One region of the Micromonospora sp. NPDC093244 genome, then DNA from elsewhere that is predicted to be linked to it. Evidence: predicted binding sites of a transcription regulator. Region 1 holds the regulator's gene; each other region holds the start of a gene.
What was found. The regulator HrcA, encoded in region 1, represses chaperone genes, less so after heat shock. The targets are predictions, from matches to a motif close to GGTTNGCACNCTCNNNNNGAGNGTGCNAACC.

Region 1 (5,550 bases):
GAGCCCGAGCAGCCGGCGTACGGGGCCAGCAAGGCGGGACTGAACGCGTTGGGCCAGTCCCTCGCCGTGGCACTCGCGCCGTACGGCATCGCGGTGGCCACCGTCGCGCCGGGCTTCGTGGCGACCGACATGGTCACCGAGCATCTGCGCGGCGAGCAGGGCGCGGCGATCCGGGCGCAGAGCCCGTTCGACAGGGTGGCCCGGCCGGAGGAGATCGCCGCCGCCGTGCACTGGCTGGCCTCGCCGCAGGCCGAGTGGGCCTCGGGCACCATCGTCGACCTCAACGGCGCCTCCTACCTGCGGAGTTGACCGGAATCACCGGCGCTTTGAGGGTGTCGCCGCCCGCCGGCGGGTAAGTCTCCGTGGCATGGCCGACTCCACGCTGCTGGACCTCGCCGCCGACTACCGGGTGGTCGACGGGCACGACGACGATCCGGTCCTGCTCCGCCCCGACGGCACCCCCGTCGAGACGTGGCGTGAGGATTACCCGTACGACGAACGGTTGGACCGCGACGAGTACGACCACCACAAGCGGCTGCTCCAGATCGAGCTGCTCAAGCTCCAGGACTGGATCAAGGAGTCTGGCGAGCGGCTGGTGATCCTGTTCGAGGGCCGGGACGCGGCCGGCAAGGGCGGCACCATCAAACGGTTCATGGAGCACCTCAACCCGCGCGGCGCCTCAGTCGTGGCGCTGGCCAAGCCGGACGAGCGCGAGGCAGGCCAGTGGTACTTCCAGCGGTGGATGGCGCACCTGCCGGCGGCCGGCGAGATGGTGCTGTTCGATCGGTCCTGGTACAACAGGGCCGGCGTCGAGCGGGTGATGGGTTTCTGCACCCGCAAGGAGTACCTGGAGTTCCTGCGCCAGGCCCCGGAGCTGGAGCGGATGCTGGTGCGCTCGGGCATCAGGCTTGTCAAGTTCTGGTTCTCGGTGTCGCAGAACGAGCAGCGCACCAGGTTCGCGATCCGCCAGGTGGACCCGGTGCGGCAGTGGAAGCTGTCCCCCATGGACATCGCCTCGCTCGACCGGTGGGACGAGTACACCGAGGCCAAGGAGGCGATGTTTTTCTGGACCGACACGGCCGACGCCCCGTGGACGGTGGTGAAGAGCAACGACAAGAAGCGGGCACGCATCGAGGCGATGCGGCACGTGCTGCACCGCTTCGACTACACAGGCAGGGACCCCGAGGTGGTCGGCACACCGGACCCGCAGATCATCGGGCCGGCCGGCCTGGACCTGGGGCCGGAGGAAGAGGTGGTGCCGGTCTTCCCGAGGCCCTGAACGGTCACCAGCGGCCGAGGCGGGTGGCGAGCACGCTGAGCGCCGCCACCCCGGCCGTCGAGGTACGCAGCACCGCCGGCCCGAGGCGTACCGGCCGACCACCGGCCTCGCGGAAGGCGGTCAGCTCGGCCGGGGCGATGCCGCCCTCCGGGCCGACCACCAGGACGATCTCCCCGGCGGTGGGCAGCTCGGCGGTGGTCAGCCGCTCCTCGGCCTCCTCGTGCAGCACGAACGCGGCGGCGGCGCCGGCGATCCGGCGGGCCACGGTCGCGGTGGACTCGTCAGGCGCACCGGCCACCACCGGCAGCCACGGCCGGCGGGCCTGCTTCGCGGCCTCCCGGGCGGTGGCCACCCACTTCTCCCGGGCCCGTACGCCCCGGTCACCTCGCCACTGGGCGACCGAGCGGGACGCCGCCCAGGGCACGATCTCGTCCACCCCGACCTCGGTCATCGCCTGCACGGCCAACTCGCCCCGATCGCCCTTGGCGATGCCCTGCACGGTGACGATCCGGGGTACCGGCGCGTCCGCGTACCCCCGGGAGGTGACGGTGACCTCCAGGCTGCCCCGGCCGACGGCGGTGACCACGGCGGCGGCGGCGCCTCCCCGCCCGTCGGCGAGCAGCAGCTCCTCGCCGACGCGCAGCCGTTGCACTGTGGCGGCGTGGTGCCCCTCCGGGCCGTCCAGGGTCAGTGCGTCGCCGGTGGGCAGCGCCTCGACCAGGAACAGCGGCGCGGACACCTCAGGCGTGCCCGTTGAACGCGTCGCGCATCCGGGAGAAGAAGCCGCCCTGCTTGGACAGCTCGGCGACCTCCTCACCACGGGTCTTGGCGAAGTCGCGAAGCATCTTCTCCTGGTCCGGGTCGAGCTTGGTGGGCGTGCGGACGTCCAGGTGCACGTAGAGGTCGCCCCGGCCGGTGCCGCGCAGGTGCGGCACGCCCCGGGCGCGCAGTCGCAGCGTGCTGGCCGGCTGGGTGCCGGCCTTGACGTCGACGGTCTCCTCGCTGTCAAGCGTCTTGATGGTGAGTCGGGTGCCCAGCGCCGCCGCGGTCATCGGCACGGTGACCCGACAGTGCAGGTCGTCGCCCTTGCGGGAGTACACGTCGTGCGGGCGCTCGTGGATCTCCACGTACAGGTCGCCGGCGGTGCCGCCACCCGGGCCGACCTCGCCCTGCTGGGCCAGCCGGATCCGCATGCCGTCCTCGACGCCGGCCGGGATCTTGACGGTCAGCGAGCGGCGGGTCCGCACCCGGCCGTCGCCGGCGCAGGTGGGGCAGGGGTGCGGGATGGTGGTGCCGTAGCCCTGGCACACGGTGCACGGGCGGGCCGAGACGACCTGGCCGAGGAAGGTGCGCTGCACCGACTGCACCTCGCCCCGGCCGCCGCACGCCTCGCAGGTGGCCAGGTGGGTGCCGGCGGCCGTGCCGGCGCCGGAGCAGGTGGTGCAGAGCACCGCGGTGTCGACGGTGATCGGCGCCTCGACGCCGAACGCCGTCTCGTGCAGGTCGAGTTCGAGTCGCAGGATCGCGTCGGCGCCCGGCCGGGTACGCGGACGCGGGCCACGGGCGCCACCTGCCGCACCGCCGAAGAACGCGTCCATGATGTCCTGGAAACCGACGAACGGGCCGGCCCCACCGGGACCACCCGGACCGCCTGCGCCACCGCCACCCGGGGCGAGCGGGTCGCCACCCAGGTCGACGATCTGCCGCTTGCGGTCGTCCGAGAGGACCTCGTACGCGGCGTTGATGTCCTTGAACTTCTCCTGAGCCTCCGGGTCCGGATTGACGTCCGGGTGGAACTGGCGCGCCAGCTTGCGGTAGGCGCGCTTGATCTCGTCATCGGAGGCTTCCCGGCTCACACCGAGAATGCCGTAGTAGTCCCTGGCCACTGCGTTCCGTGTCCTCATGTTCGTCTCGCGTTACGCCGACCGGCGGCCGCAGCCGGCCGTCGGCCCTGACCTGTCAGTTCTGGGCCAGCAGCTCGCCCACGTAGCGTGCCACGGCGCGCACCATGGCGATATTGCCGGGGTAGTCCATCCGGGTGGGCCCCAGCACCCCCAGGCCGCCGACGATCGTGGAGCCCGGGCCGTACCCGGTGCTGACCACCGAGGCGGCCCGGAGGTTGTCGAACTCGTTCTCGTCGCCGATCAGCACCCGGGTCGTGCTCGGCTCGGTCTCGCCGATCAGCTTGAGGAGCACCACCTCCTCTTCCAGGGCCTCCAGGATGGGCCGCAGCGAACCCTGGAAGTCGAGCAGGCCGCCCCGGGTGAGGTTGGCGGTGCCGGCCAGCGCGATGCGTTCCTCGTGCCGCTCGACGAGCGTCTCCAGCAGGACTGTTGAGAGCGTGGTCATGGCGGGGCGCAGCTCGGTCGACGCCTCCTCGACAAGCGCCTGCACCAGCGGCGGGGTGTCCGACAGGCGGGCGCCGGCGAGCTTCTCGTTCACCAGTCGACGCAGGTCGGTGACGTCGTCGGCGGGCACCGGCCCGGGCAGCTCCACGAGCCGCTGCTCCACCCGACCGGTGTCGGCGATCATGACGAGCATCAGCCGGGTCGTGGAGATCGGCACCAGCTCCAGGTGCCGCACCGAGGATCGGGCGAGGCTCGGGTACTGCACGACCGCCACCTGCCGGGTCAGCTGGGCGAGCAGCCGTACGGTGCGGTGCACCACGTCGTCGAGGTCGACCGCGCCGACGAGGAAACGCTCGATGGCCCGACGCTCGGCCGGGCTGAGCGGCTTGACCCGGGACAGCCGGTCGACGAAGAGCCGGTAGCCGCGATCGGTGGGCACCCGCCCCGCGCTGGTGTGCGGCTGGCGGATGTAGCCCTCCTCCTCCAGCACGGCCATGTCGTTGCGGACCGTGGCCGGGGAGACCCCGAGCTGGTGCCGCTCGACGAGCGCCTTGCTGCCGACCGGCTCCTGGGTGGAGACGTAGTCCTCGACGATGGCGCGGAGCACGGCGAGCTTTCGGTCGTCGAGACCCATCCTCCGCACCTCCTGTCGCACGTCGGCCGCCGGCGCGACCTCAAGCCGGCGGACCGTCCTGGCACTCGACTGTAACGAGTGCCAGTCTACGTCGGCGCCCCCGCCAGCGCGATGATCAACGACAGCTCGTCGGTGCGGTGCGTACCACCCGGCTCGGTCCGATCGGCCCGGCCGGCCAAGCGGTGTCGCTCTGGTGCGGCGTTGCCAACGGCACCTACCGTGACACCCATGACTGAACCTCCTCGCCCTCCCGGAGCGGGAGACCCCGGCAACTATCCGCCGGAGCCGACCTCACCGAGCTCGCCCTCATCGGCCGAGCCACCCACCGCACCACTGTCCGGGGCGCCCGGCCCGGGCGGCTATCCCCCGGCCGGTGGCTATCCGCCGCCCACCGGTGACCAACCGCCGTCGGGCGGCTACCCTCCGCCGGGTGGCTACCCGCCCGGGGGCTATCCCCCGGCCGGAGGCAACCCCGCTGGCGGCTATCCGACCGGTGGTGCCTACGGCGGCCCCGGTGGCGGCTACGCCAACAACGAGGACAAGACCTGGGCGCTCGTCGCGCACTTCGGCGGGGCCGCCGGGATGATCGTCAGCGGTGGCGTGCTCGGCTGGATCGGCCCGCTGGTGGCGCTGCTGGCCCGGGGCAACCAGTCCCCCACGGTCCGTACGCACGCCGTGGCGGCGCTCAACTTCCAGCTCCTCTGGTCGATCATCGGCCTGGTCGGCTGGGTGCTGTCCTGCATCGTGATCGGGTTCATCCCGGTCGCGGCGGCCGTGATCCTCGGCGCCGTGTTCGGCATCATCGCCGGCATCAAGGCCAATGAGGGGCAGTTCTACCGCTACCCGCTCTCCGCCAGCTTCATCAAGTGACGCCGGGCCGGCCGCTCCCCCGGCCGGCCCGTCGCACGGCTCCGCCGGCCGGGGCTTCGCTCCGGCTCAGGGCAGCAGGTCGCGGACCACGGCGTCGGCGAGCAGCCGGCCCCGCAGGGTGAGCACCGCCCGACCTGCCGCGTACCTCCCGGCGTCGAGCAGACCGTCGGCCAACGCCCGTTCCGCGCCGGCCCGCCCGGTGGCGTCGAGCACCGCCAGCGGCAGGCCGCTGGCGAGCCGCAGCCGGAGCATGACGTCCTCCATGTGCGCCTCGCCGGGGGTGAGCACCTCCCGGGCCAGGCCGGGCGACGCGCCGGCGGCCAGCCGCTGGGCGTACGCCGAGGGGTGCTTCACGTTCCACCAGCGCACCCCGCCGACGTGGCTGTGCGCCCCCGGTCCCAGCCCCCACCAGTCCGCGC
Region 2 (5,550 bases), on a different contig from region 1:
GAGCGGTGACGCCGCTGGTGATCATCTGGTCGGCGATGGTCTGGAAGGCGGTCTTGTCGTTCTGGGCGTTCTGGATGTCGTACTGCACACCGGCGGACTTGAACGCCTCCTCCAGAAAGCGTCGGTCCGCGGTCTCCCAGCGGGCCGAGGACTTGCTGTCCGGAAGGATCACGCCGATCTTGGGGGTCTTGGCGGAGCTGCCCGCTTCCGGGCTGGAGTCGTCGTTGCAAGCAGTCAGGCCGCCGGTCGCGAGCAGGCCCACGGCGGCGATGGTGAGGATCCCCTTACGCATGTGCAGGGTCCTTTCGGAGGTGGGGGAGGTGTTGTTTTGTTGTGTCCGGCAACGTATTTCGCGTCACACCGGATCCACAAGACCGCGTAGGTGCCAAGTTTGTTGGGAGCGATAACAATTCAGCAACGCAACTGTTACTCCCCGAACATCCCGCGGAAGGCCGATGTAACGGCAGCCGTCAGCGGGCCTGCAACGGCGCGGTACGGGCGTCGGTCAGCGCCACCAGATCGGCCGCCGACAGTTCGAGTTGAAGACCGCGCCGGCCTGCGGAGACGTAGATCGTCGGCAGGTCCAGTGCGGAGTCGTCGAGCACAGTGGGCAGTCGCCGCCGCTGCCCGAGCGGGCTGATCCCGCCCCGTACATAGCCGGTGGCCCGCTCGGCGACCGTCCGGTCGGCCAGCGCCGCGCGCTTGCCGCCGACCGCCGCGGCGAGCGCCTTGAGGTCCAGTTCGCCGCTGACCGGTACGACCGCCACGGTGAGCGCGCCGTCCACGTCCGTCACCAGCGACTTGAACACCCGCTCCGGGGCCACGTCGAGCGCCGCCGCCACCAGCGCGCCGTAGTTCGGCGCGTCAGGGGCCACCCGGTAGGGGTGGGTGCGATGCGTGATCCCACGCTTGACCAGTAGTGCCGTTGCCGGAGTGCCAGGTCCCGCCACACCCCGAACCTAACCGACAGGTCGGCCGATCAGCACCGTCGGTGCCCCGGCGATCCGGGTGAGCACCAGACTCGCCGCCTGGTCGCCGGCCAGCCGCAGGTCCCGCCGCAGCTGCTCCGGGGTGAGTGCCGAACCCCGCTTGAGGATCTCCACCCGACCCACCCGGCGATCCCGCAGCAGTGCGCGCAGTCGCTTGAGCGAGAACGGCAGCACGTCGGTGATCTCCAGGCAGCGGGCGTACGGGGTGCGGATCGGGTGGTCGGCGTAGAGGTAGGCGATGCTCGGGTCGGCCAGGGTGGCGTCCAGCTCGCCGGCCAGCTCGGCGACGAGGTGCGCGCGGACCACGGCCGGGTCCGGGTCGTACAGGTACCGGCGCGGCGGCCCGACCGGCGCCTCGCTGGCGCCCGAGCCGGTGAGCTGGTGACGGCGGATCTCGTCACCCTCCCGGCGGTACAGGGTGGCGCGGCGCGGCACCTCGGCCAGTTCACCGCACCAGAGCGCGGCCTCGACCAGGTCGCCGTCCACGCCTACCCACTCCGCCTCCGCGCCGGCGGGGATGAGCGCGTGGTCCAGGCCCGGAGCCACCTTCACCACGGTGCGCGGCACCCGCTGCGCCAGCCCCGTGACGAAGTCCCACGGCGGCGAGTAGGCGCGCGGGTCGAAGATCCGACGGCCGGTCCCGGTGGCGCGCCGGGCCGGGTCGCAGAAGACGCCGTCGACCCGGGAGACGTCGAACGCGGTGGCGTCGCCGCACTCGACTGTGAACAGGTCGGCCAGTCCGGCCGCCTCGGCGTTCGCGGCGGCCATCGCGGCGGTCACCGGGTCGGCCTCCACCCCGTACACCCGGATGCCGGCGCGGGCGGCGGCAAGCGCGTCCGCGCCGAGGCCGCAGCCGAGGTCGGCCAGGGCGTGGACGCCGCCGGCGGCCAGCCGGGCGGCCCGGCGGTCGGCGACCACCAGGCGGGTGGCCTGCTCCAGCCCGGCGCGGGTGAGGAACATCCCCGCGGCGGCGGGACCGAACTTGCCTACCGCCCGGTGGCGCAGCTCGGCCTGGGTGAGCGCCGCCGCGGCCAGCGCCGGAGGCACCCCGGCCGCGCGCAGCGCCGACGCCGCGGCCAGCGGGTCGCCGCCGGCCAGCCTGGCCGCCGCCGTGAGCGCGGCCGACCCCTCGGGGGTACGCAGCGCCGCCAGCTGGTCGAGATCCACCTCGACATTCTCCCGGTCGAGGGGAAAATCCGGGCTGGCGGGGCGCGACTCGCTGGCACTCTCCTTGACGGAGTGCTAGCCACGGAATAACCTGCGATTAGCACTCTCACCCTGAGGGTGCCAGCTTCCGGGTCTCGCGACCCGGGTGCGCACGCCAGGCGGACCGGCACCCGCGACGACGGCCCCGCCCGGTGGCATGAGGCAGATTGACGCTGGTCAGCCCCGCTGGCCAGCAACGAAACCAGTACCCCAGGAGGGTATGCCCGTGACTACCGCGACCAAGGTTGCGATCAAGCCGCTCGAGGACCGCATCGTGGTCCAGGCGAACGAGGCTGAGACCACCACGGCGTCGGGCATCGTGATCCCCGACACCGCCAAGGAGAAGCCGCAGGAGGGCACCGTCCTCGCTGTGGGCCCGGGGCGCGTCGACGACAACGGCAACCGGGTTCCGGTTGACGTCCAGGTCGGCGACACCGTCCTCTACTCGAAGTACGGCGGCACCGAGGTCAAGTACGCCGGCGAGGAGTACCTGGTGCTCTCCGCCCGCGACGTCCTCGCGGTCATCGAGAAGTAAGCAACCGATCAGTGCCACTGCCCCGGTCCGGCTCGCCGGGCCGGGGCAATGGCGCTTCGAAGGGACATTCATGGCGAAGATCCTGAGCTTCTCGGACGACGCCCGGCACCTGCTGGAGCACGGTGTCAACGCCCTCGCGGACGCGGTCAAGGTCACCCTCGGCCCGCGCGGGCGCAACGTCGTCCTGGACAAGAAATTCGGTGCGCCGACGATCACCAACGATGGTGTGACCATCGCCAAGGAGATCGAGCTCACCAACCCCTACGAGAACCTCGGCGCGCAGCTGGTCAAGGAGGTGGCGACCAAGACCAACGACGTCGCCGGCGACGGGACCACCACCGCCACCGTGCTGGCCCAGGCGATGGTTCGCGAGGGTCTGCGCAACGTGACCGCCGGGACCAACCCGGCCGGCCTCAAGCGGGGCATCGACGCGGCGGCCGCCAAGGTCTCCGAGGCGCTGCTCGGCCGGGCTGTGGAGGTCGCCGACAAGGACTCGATCTCGAACGTGGCGACGATCTCCGCGCAGGACGCCACCATCGGCGACCTGATCGCCGAGGCGATGGAGCGGGTCGGCCGCGACGGTGTCATCACCGTCGAGGAGGGCTCGATGCTCACCACCGAACTGGACGTGACCGAGGGTCTCCAGTTCGACAAGGGCTTCATCTCGCCGAACTTCGTCACCGACCTGGAGGGTCAGGAGTCCGTCCTGGAGGACGCGTACATCCTGGTCACCACCCAGAAGATCTCGGCGATCGAGGAGCTGCTGCCGCTGCTGGAGAAGGTCCTGCAGAACAGCAAGCCGCTGCTGATCATCGCCGAGGACGTGGACGGCCAGGCGCTGTCCACCCTGGTGGTCAACTCGCTGCGCAAGACCCTCAAGGTCTGCGCGGTCAAGGCCCCGGGCTTCGGTGACCGCCGCAAGGCCATGCTCCAGGACATCGCGATCTCCACGGGTGCCGAGCTGGTCGCCCCGGAGCTGGGCTACAAGCTCGACCAGGTCGGCCTGGAGGTGCTCGGCACCGCCCGGCGCGTCGTGGTCGACAAGGAGAACACCACGATCGTCGACGGCGGTGGCCAGAAGGCCGACGTCGCCGACCGGGTGGCCCAGATCCGCAAGGAGATCGAGGCCTCCGACTCCGACTGGGACCGGGAGAAGCTGGCCGAGCGGCTGGCGAAGCTCTCCGGCGGCATCGCCGTGATCAAGGTGGGTGCGGCGACCGAGGTCGAGATGAAGGAGCGCAAGCACCGCATCGAGGACGCCATCGCGGCGACCAAGGCCGCGGTCGAGGAGGGCACCGTGCCCGGCGGTGGCGCCGCCCTGGTGCAGATCCTCCCGGTGCTCGACGACGACCTGGGCTTCACCGGTGACGAGAAGGTCGGTGTCTCGATCGTGCGCAAGTCGCTCGTCGAGCCGCTGCGCTGGATCGCGCAGAACGCCGGTCACGACGGGTACGTCGTGACCCAGAAGGTCGCCGACATGCAGTGGGGCAACGGCCTCGACGCCGCCACCGGCGAGTACGTCGACCTGGTCAAGGCCGGCATCATCGACCCGGTGAAGGTGACCCGCAACGCGGTCACCAACGCCGCCTCGATCGCCGGCCTGCTGCTCACCACGGAGAGCCTCGTGGTGGAGAAGCCGGAGCAGGCCGAACCGGCCGCCGCCGGCGGGCACGGCCACGGTCACGGCCACCAGCACGGCCCGGGCTTCTGACCCGGTAGCGACACCCGTCCCGGGGCACACCGTCGTACGACGGTGTGCCCCGGTTCGTCGTACGAGGTCATTACCGAGCGCTGACGTGGTTGGCGACGCGGCGGAATGATCGCGCACACTGGGCCGATGAGCACCACGTCACGGCGGTACGCCGCGCTGGCCGGAGTGACCGCTGCCGCCGTCGCGATCGGGATCGCCGAGCCGGTGGCGGTGCTGACCGGCCCCCGGTCGGCGCCGCTCGTCGCGGTCGGCGGGGTGGTCGTCGACGCCGTCCCCGAGTCGGTGAAGCAGTTCGCCATCGACCTCTTCGGCACCGCCGACAAGATCGCCCTGCTGGTCGGTACGGCGGTGCTGCTCGGCGCGTTCGCCGCGCTGTTCGGGATGCTTGCGGTACGCCGGTTGGCTCTCGGCCTGGCCGGGATCGCGGCGTTCGCCGCCGTCGGCGTGGCCGCCGCGGTGACCCGTCCCGGCGCGGACGTCTTCGACGCGCTGCCGTCGCTTGTCGGCGGTGGTCTGGGTGCCGTGGTGCTCTGGCTGTTCATCGCCGGCCCGCTGGAGCTGAACCCCTGGCCCTGGTCCCCGCCGGCACCGACCACGTCGCAGGCGCCGGTGTCGGAGGCCGGCCCGGCGACGTCCGACGACCTGCCGGTGCCGGTTACCCCGGCCGCGCCTTTGGAGCCGGACGTGTCGAGCGGGCGGGCGCCGGGCGAGGTAGCCGACCCGGAGTCGCGTCGGCGGTTCCTCACCGGCGCAGGGGTGCTTCTCGGCACCGCTACGGTGGCCGGTCTCGGCGGTCGTTGGCTGGCCGGGCGGCGCGGCGTGTCGGCCGCCCGGGACGCGATCCGGCTGCCCGCTCCGGTCGCCCCCGCACCTGCCGTTCCGGCGGGCGCGGACCTCTCGCTGGCCCAGCTCGCGCCGTACGTCACCCCGAACTTCGGGTTCTACCGGATCGACACCGCCCTGGTGGTGCCGCAGGTGGACCCGGACACCTGGCGGTTGCGGATCCACGGGCGGGTCCGTACCGAGCGCACCTACAGCTACGCCGACCTGCTGGCCCGGCCGCTGGTCGAGCGGTACGTCACGCTGGCCTGCGTCTCCAACGAGGTGGG
Region 3 (5,550 bases), on a different contig from region 1:
ATGCTCTGCCCGGAAAACCAGGGCTCGTCGACGCCGTCGGAGCGCCCTGGACCATGCCCGATTTGTGGTCGTGCGCGGCCGTCACTCCTCGTGTAGCGTGCGATTTCGGTCACCCGTTTCAGCGGCCGTCATCGATCGCCGAGCGGTGGTCCACAGGCGCCCGGTCACGCCGCGCGCCGGGGCAGGTAACGCCGCGCAGAGTGAGGAAGTGCACCGTGGCACAGGGCACCGTGAAATGGTTCAACGCCGAGAAGGGCTACGGCTTCATCGCCGTCGACGGCGGTCAGGACGTGTTCGTCCACTTCTCCGCGATCGAGATGGACGGCTACAAGGCGTTGGACGACGGTCAGCGGGTGGAGTTCGAGATCGCCCAGGGCCAGAAGGGCCCACAGGCCGAGCACGTACGCGTCGTCTGATTTCCCGCGCGTCGCGGGCTGCGGTGCGGGCACGTAGCCGGGAAGATCGTGAACCGTTCCAGCCGATGCTGAGGAGGGTTCATGACCGACCAGCCGCCCCCGACCACCCCGCCTCCCGGGCCGGGGGAGCCGGGCCCGTCCGACCCGGGCGCAACCGGCGGCCAGGCCGGCCCGCCGCCGGGCTGGGACCCCGCGCAGGGCGGCTGGGGTACGCCCGCAGCGCCCGCCCAGTGGGTGTTCCCGCCCACCGGCGGCTTCCCGCCGGGCGCCGGCCCCTACCCGGGGCAGTCCTGGTATCCGGGGTCGCCCGTCGGGTGGTACCCGGCGGGTCACGGGTTCGACCCGAACGACGCCCTGGTCACCCCGCCCGGCGCCGGTCTCGGCGGCTGGTCCGCCAGGTGTGGGGCGGCGCTGCGTCGGGGGTGGCGGCTGCTGGTGCCCATCATGCTGCTCACCCAGGTGGCGCCTGCCGCCGTACTCTCGGTGCTCTCCCTCGGTGTGGACCCGTCGGCGCGCTGGGAGGCGCAGGCTGAGTCACCGTCCAGCCTGCCGGAGACGTTCGTCACGGACCTGGTGACCCTCCTGGCCGTGCTGATCGGCGGCAGTCTGCTGATCGGGCTGGTGCAGGCCATCGGGTGGGCCGCCGGGACCTGGGTGATCACCCGCCAGGCGGCGGGGGAGTCCGCCGAGCTGGGGCCGGCGCTGCGGTACGGCGCACGGCGCGCGCTCGGGCTCTGGGGCTGGACGCTGTTGATCAGTCTGCTGATCGGGGTGGGGTTCTGCTTCTGCGTGCTGCCGGGCATCTACCTGGCGTTCGCGTTGAGCATGGCCGGCCCGGTCTACCTGTTCGAGCGGCAGAACCCGATCGGCAGGTCGTTCCGGATGTTCCACGACCGGCTCGGTCTGCTGCTCGGCCGGGTGGCGCTCGTCGTCGCGGTGGTGATCGTGGCCACGGTGGTCCCGTCGGTGCTGGAGTCGATCCTGTCCGTCCCGCTGGGTACGGACCCGCTCTCGTCGCCCGGCACCGCTGTCGGCATCGTCGCGGTCCTCGCGGTCTCGGCCGTGCTGGCCCTGCCGGCGCACCTCGCCCAGTTGATCGGTCTGCTGGTCACGTACGCCGAGCAGCGGGCGCATGAGGCGCCGGTGAACAGCACCGGACTGGCTGCGGAACTCGGCTGAGCCGCACCATCGTGCTTGCACTCGGCAGGGGAGAGTGCTAAACAAGTCATTGGCACTCGCATACCGTGAGTGCCAATGGTCGGGACGGTGGGGCCAGGTTGCACCGGCGTGGAGACGCCGGGGCGGCATGGCCGGTCGTCGCGGGCTATCCGGCCCGGCCGAAGGACGTCGTCGTCGCCAGGTGGCGACGTCCCAAGGTGCGTACACCAGGCGGCCCATCCGGGGCACACATCTCGGGTGGCCCGTGAGTGTCCAGGAGGACAACGCCGTATGGCCAAGATGATCGCGTTCGACGAAGAGGCGCGCCGCGGCCTCGAGCGGGGCATGAACCAGCTCGCTGACGCCGTAAAGGTGACCCTCGGCCCCAAGGGCCGCAACGTCGTGCTCGAGAAGAAGTGGGGTGCCCCCACCATCACCAACGATGGTGTGAGCATCGCCAAGGAGATCGAGCTCGAGGACCCGTACGAGAAGATCGGCGCCGAGCTGGTCAAGGAGGTCGCGAAGAAGACCGACGACGTTGCCGGTGACGGCACGACGACGGCGACCGTCCTGGCCCAGGCCCTGGTTCGCGAGGGCCTGCGCAACGTGGCCGCCGGCGCCAACCCGATGGCCCTGAAGCGGGGCATCGAGGCCGCGGTCGCGAGCGTCTCGGAGGAGCTGTCCAAGCTCGCCAAGGACGTCGAGACCAAGGAGCAGATCGCCTCCACCGCCTCCATCTCCGCTGGTGACACCAGCGTCGGCGAGATCATCGCCGAGGCGATGGACAAGGTCGGCAAGGAAGGCGTCATCACCGTCGAGGAGAGCAACACCTTCGGGCTGGAGCTGGAGCTCACCGAGGGTATGCGCTTCGACAAGGGCTACATCTCGGCCTACTTCATGACCGACCCGGAGCGCATGGAGGCCGTCTTCGACGACCCCTACCTCCTGATCGTCAACAGCAAGATCTCGTCGGTCAAGGACCTGCTCCCGATCCTGGAGAAGGTCATGCAGTCGGGCAAGCCGCTGCTGATCATCGCCGAGGACATCGAGGGCGAGGCCCTGGCCACCCTGGTCGTCAACAAGGTCCGGGGCACCTTCAAGTCCGTCGCCGTCAAGGCGCCGGGCTTCGGTGACCGCCGCAAGGCCATGCTCGCCGACATCGCCATCCTCACCGGTGGCCAGGTCATCAGCGAGGAGGTCGGCCTCAAGCTGGACGCCGTCGGCGTCGACATGCTGGGCCGCGCCCGCAAGGTCGTGGTGACCAAGGACGAGACCACCATCGTCGACGGTGCCGGCGACGCCGACCAGATCCAGGGTCGGGTCAACCAGATCCGGGCCGAGATCGACAAGAGCGACTCCGACTACGACCGCGAGAAGCTGCAGGAGCGGCTGGCCAAGCTGGCCGGCGGCGTTGCGGTCATCAAGGTCGGCGCGGCCACCGAGGTCGAGCTCAAGGAGCGCAAGCACCGCATCGAGGACGCCGTTCGCAACGCGAAGGCCGCCGTCGAGGAGGGCATCGTCCCGGGTGGTGGCGTCGCGCTGGTGCAGGCCGGCAAGACCGCCTTCGACAAGCTGGACCTGGTCGGCGACGAGGCCACCGGTGCCAACATCGTCAAGGTCGCGCTGGACGCCCCGCTGCGGCAGATCGCCGTCAACGCCGGCCTCGAGGGCGGCGTCGTGGTGGAGAAGGTCCGTAACCTCGAAGCGGGTCACGGCCTCAACGCCGCCAACGGCGAGTACGTCGACCTGCTGGCCGCGGGCATCATCGACCCGGCCAAGGTGACGCGTTCGGCGCTGCAGAACGCGTCGTCGATCGCCGCGCTGTTCCTCACCACCGAGGCCGTCGTCGCGGACAAGCCGGAGAAGACCCCGGCTGCCCCGGCTGGCCCGGGTGGCGGGGACATGGACTTCTGAGTCCAGTTCCGACACACCGAACGGGGCGGGCCGCTGACGCGGTCCGCCCCGTTCGTCGTCAGGTGGGCAGCGGGCGCTGGTTACGCCTCTTCTGTGCCCTGTCGTACGGCGGAAGCAGTTGGATCGGGGCGTCCACCATCTCCTGCGGCTCCTCGACCGCCGGCTCGGCGTCGGTGGTCATCTCGGCCAGTTGTTCGGCGTCGCCGTAGTCGAGCCTGTCGAACGGCAGTTGGCCTGGCAGTTCGCCTACCGGTTTCCAGGTGATCGGCGGGCCGTCCTCGGTCTGGTCGTCATCCGTGGTCATGGCTGCCTCCTCTACCGAAACGGTAGGGGGCGGTCGATGGGCGATGCGGGCGAATGAATCTATGTCCCATTTGCCCACTTATGCCACTGGTAGGGTCCGCCGGTACAGAAAGAAGACCCGCTCGATCCGCGCGCCCGCGCTGCCCGAGTAGAACGGCACCGGCCCCACCCAGCCGATCTGCGCGCGGTCCAGGCCCTGCGCCCGCTGGTCGCGCAGACAGCGACGCAGCAGCACCCCGCCGATCCCGGAACCCTCGGCGGCCGGAGCGGTGCCCATCGGCCCGAACCAGCTCGGCCGCGACGACCCGTACGCGGCGAAACCGAGCAGCTCGCCGTCCTTCTCCGCCAGGTGACACCCGGCCCCCGTACGGCCCACCGAACCGGCCACCTCGCCGTCCCACGCCCCACCGAAGGTGGCCCGGGCGAACGCGGTCAACGCCGGCAGGTCCGCCGGTTCCGCCCGCCGTACCGTGATGCCCCGCTCGGCCAGCCGCCGCTCCGCCGCCTCCGTGGACCGCAGTGCCGGCGACTCGTCGTACGACAGGTCGGCTGTCATGTTCCAGGCCGTCCGGTCCTGCCGGTAGCCCGACGCGAGGGCGGCGCAGACCGCAGGCGTGTACCGCACGTCGATACCCGGCCACGCGTAGTACGGCGGGTTCCCGGCGAGCAGCACCTCGGTCACCCCGCGCTCGGCGAGCACCGCTTCGGCCCGCGCCAGCAGCGCCCGCCCCACTCCCCGGCGCCGCTGGTCCGGCAGCACCGCGACCAGGTCCACGTGCCCGACTCCCGGATCGGTCGGCGACACCGAGCAGAGCAGCACACCGACCAGATCGGCCCCCCGCTGGACGCCAAGTGCGACCACCGGTCGGTCGGCGCCGGCGCGGGGCCAGAGCACGTCGACGATGGGGGCCGCCTCGGTGGCGTCCTCGGGCAGGTCGAGAGCCAGCTCGCAGAGCCGCACCACGGCGGGGCTCAGGTCGGGGGTCAGCTCGGTGACGGTGATCTCGGCGTCCATGGTCGCGACCCTAGATCACCCCTGGGCGGCGCGGACGGCGGCGAGAGCGTCGACCTCCCCGGCGCCCGTGACGTTCGCCGGGCCGCCGCAGGCGTCCGCCTGGTTACGCGAGCGGTACGTCGGCACGGCCGGCGTCGCGGTGTCCCGCAGGATCTGCCGCGTACGCGCCAGGTCGCCGACGAGCGCCGGATTCGCCGACCACATCAGCGCCACCACGCCGGCCACCTGGGGAGACGCCATCGACGTTCCGTCCAGGACGCCGTACCCGCCGCCCGGCATCGCCGACACCACCTCCACGCCCGGTGCCAGCACGTCCGGCTTGACCACACCGCCGGCCACCGGCCCACGCGAGGAGAACTCCGCCACCCGCCGTTGCGCGTCCACAGCGCCGACGGTCAGCACGTCCGGGTACTGCGCCGGCGGGTCCTCGATCGACCCGCACCACGGACCGGTGTTGCCGGCGGCGGCGACCACGAAGATCCCTGCGGCGTCCAGTGCGGCGGTGGCCGGTCGCAGGACCCTCTGGTCACAGCCCTCGACCGGCGGGCAGCCCCACGAGTTCGTCAGCACCTGCGGGGCGCGGTCCGGTCGCCCGTCGGTGAAGGGGTCACCGCCGGCCGGGAAGGGCGCCAGCATGAACTGCAGACAGTCCAGGTAGTGCCCGGGGCTGCCCAGGTTGCGGTCCAGGTTGACGCAGCCCACCCACTGCGCGTCCGGCGCCACACCGATGCCGTCCCGCCCGAC

Region 2: a site for HrcA is predicted at 2,252-2,282, ahead of groES (co-chaperone GroES). Genes of this name have one in related genera too.
Region 3: a site for HrcA is predicted at 1,643-1,673, ahead of groL (chaperonin GroEL). Genes of this name have one in related genera too.

The regions. Positions count from the first base shown of each region.
Region 1 is NZ_JBFBEO010000001.1:68,261-73,810, reverse strand. Features, by position in the region: gene AB0N27_RS00370 (SDR family oxidoreductase) at 1-309, shown strand, start outside; gene ppk2 (polyphosphate kinase 2) at 368-1,279, shown strand; gene AB0N27_RS00360 (16S rRNA (uracil(1498)-N(3))-methyltransferase) at 1,284-2,018, opposite strand; gene dnaJ (molecular chaperone DnaJ) at 2,020-3,165, opposite strand; gene hrcA (heat-inducible transcriptional repressor HrcA) at 3,239-4,261, opposite strand; gene AB0N27_RS00345 (DUF4870 domain-containing protein) at 4,490-5,131, shown strand; gene hemW (radical SAM family heme chaperone HemW) at 5,198-5,550, opposite strand, start outside.
Region 2 is NZ_JBFBEO010000007.1:154,647-160,196, reverse strand. Features, by position in the region: gene AB0N27_RS26850 (substrate-binding domain-containing protein) at 1-292, opposite strand, end outside; gene ybaK (Cys-tRNA(Pro) deacylase) at 471-950, opposite strand; gene AB0N27_RS26840 (methyltransferase domain-containing protein) at 960-2,156, opposite strand; gene groES (co-chaperone GroES) at 2,416-2,730, shown strand; gene groL (chaperonin GroEL) at 2,801-4,441, shown strand; gene AB0N27_RS26825 (molybdopterin-dependent oxidoreductase) at 4,568-5,550, shown strand, end outside.
Region 3 is NZ_JBFBEO010000004.1:269,461-275,010, forward strand. Features, by position in the region: gene AB0N27_RS22060 (cold-shock protein) at 216-416, shown strand; gene AB0N27_RS22065 (hypothetical protein) at 498-1,595, shown strand; gene groL (chaperonin GroEL) at 1,866-3,488, shown strand; gene AB0N27_RS22075 (hypothetical protein) at 3,547-3,792, opposite strand; gene AB0N27_RS22080 (GNAT family N-acetyltransferase) at 3,871-4,806, opposite strand; gene AB0N27_RS22085 (S8 family serine peptidase) at 4,822-5,550, opposite strand, start outside.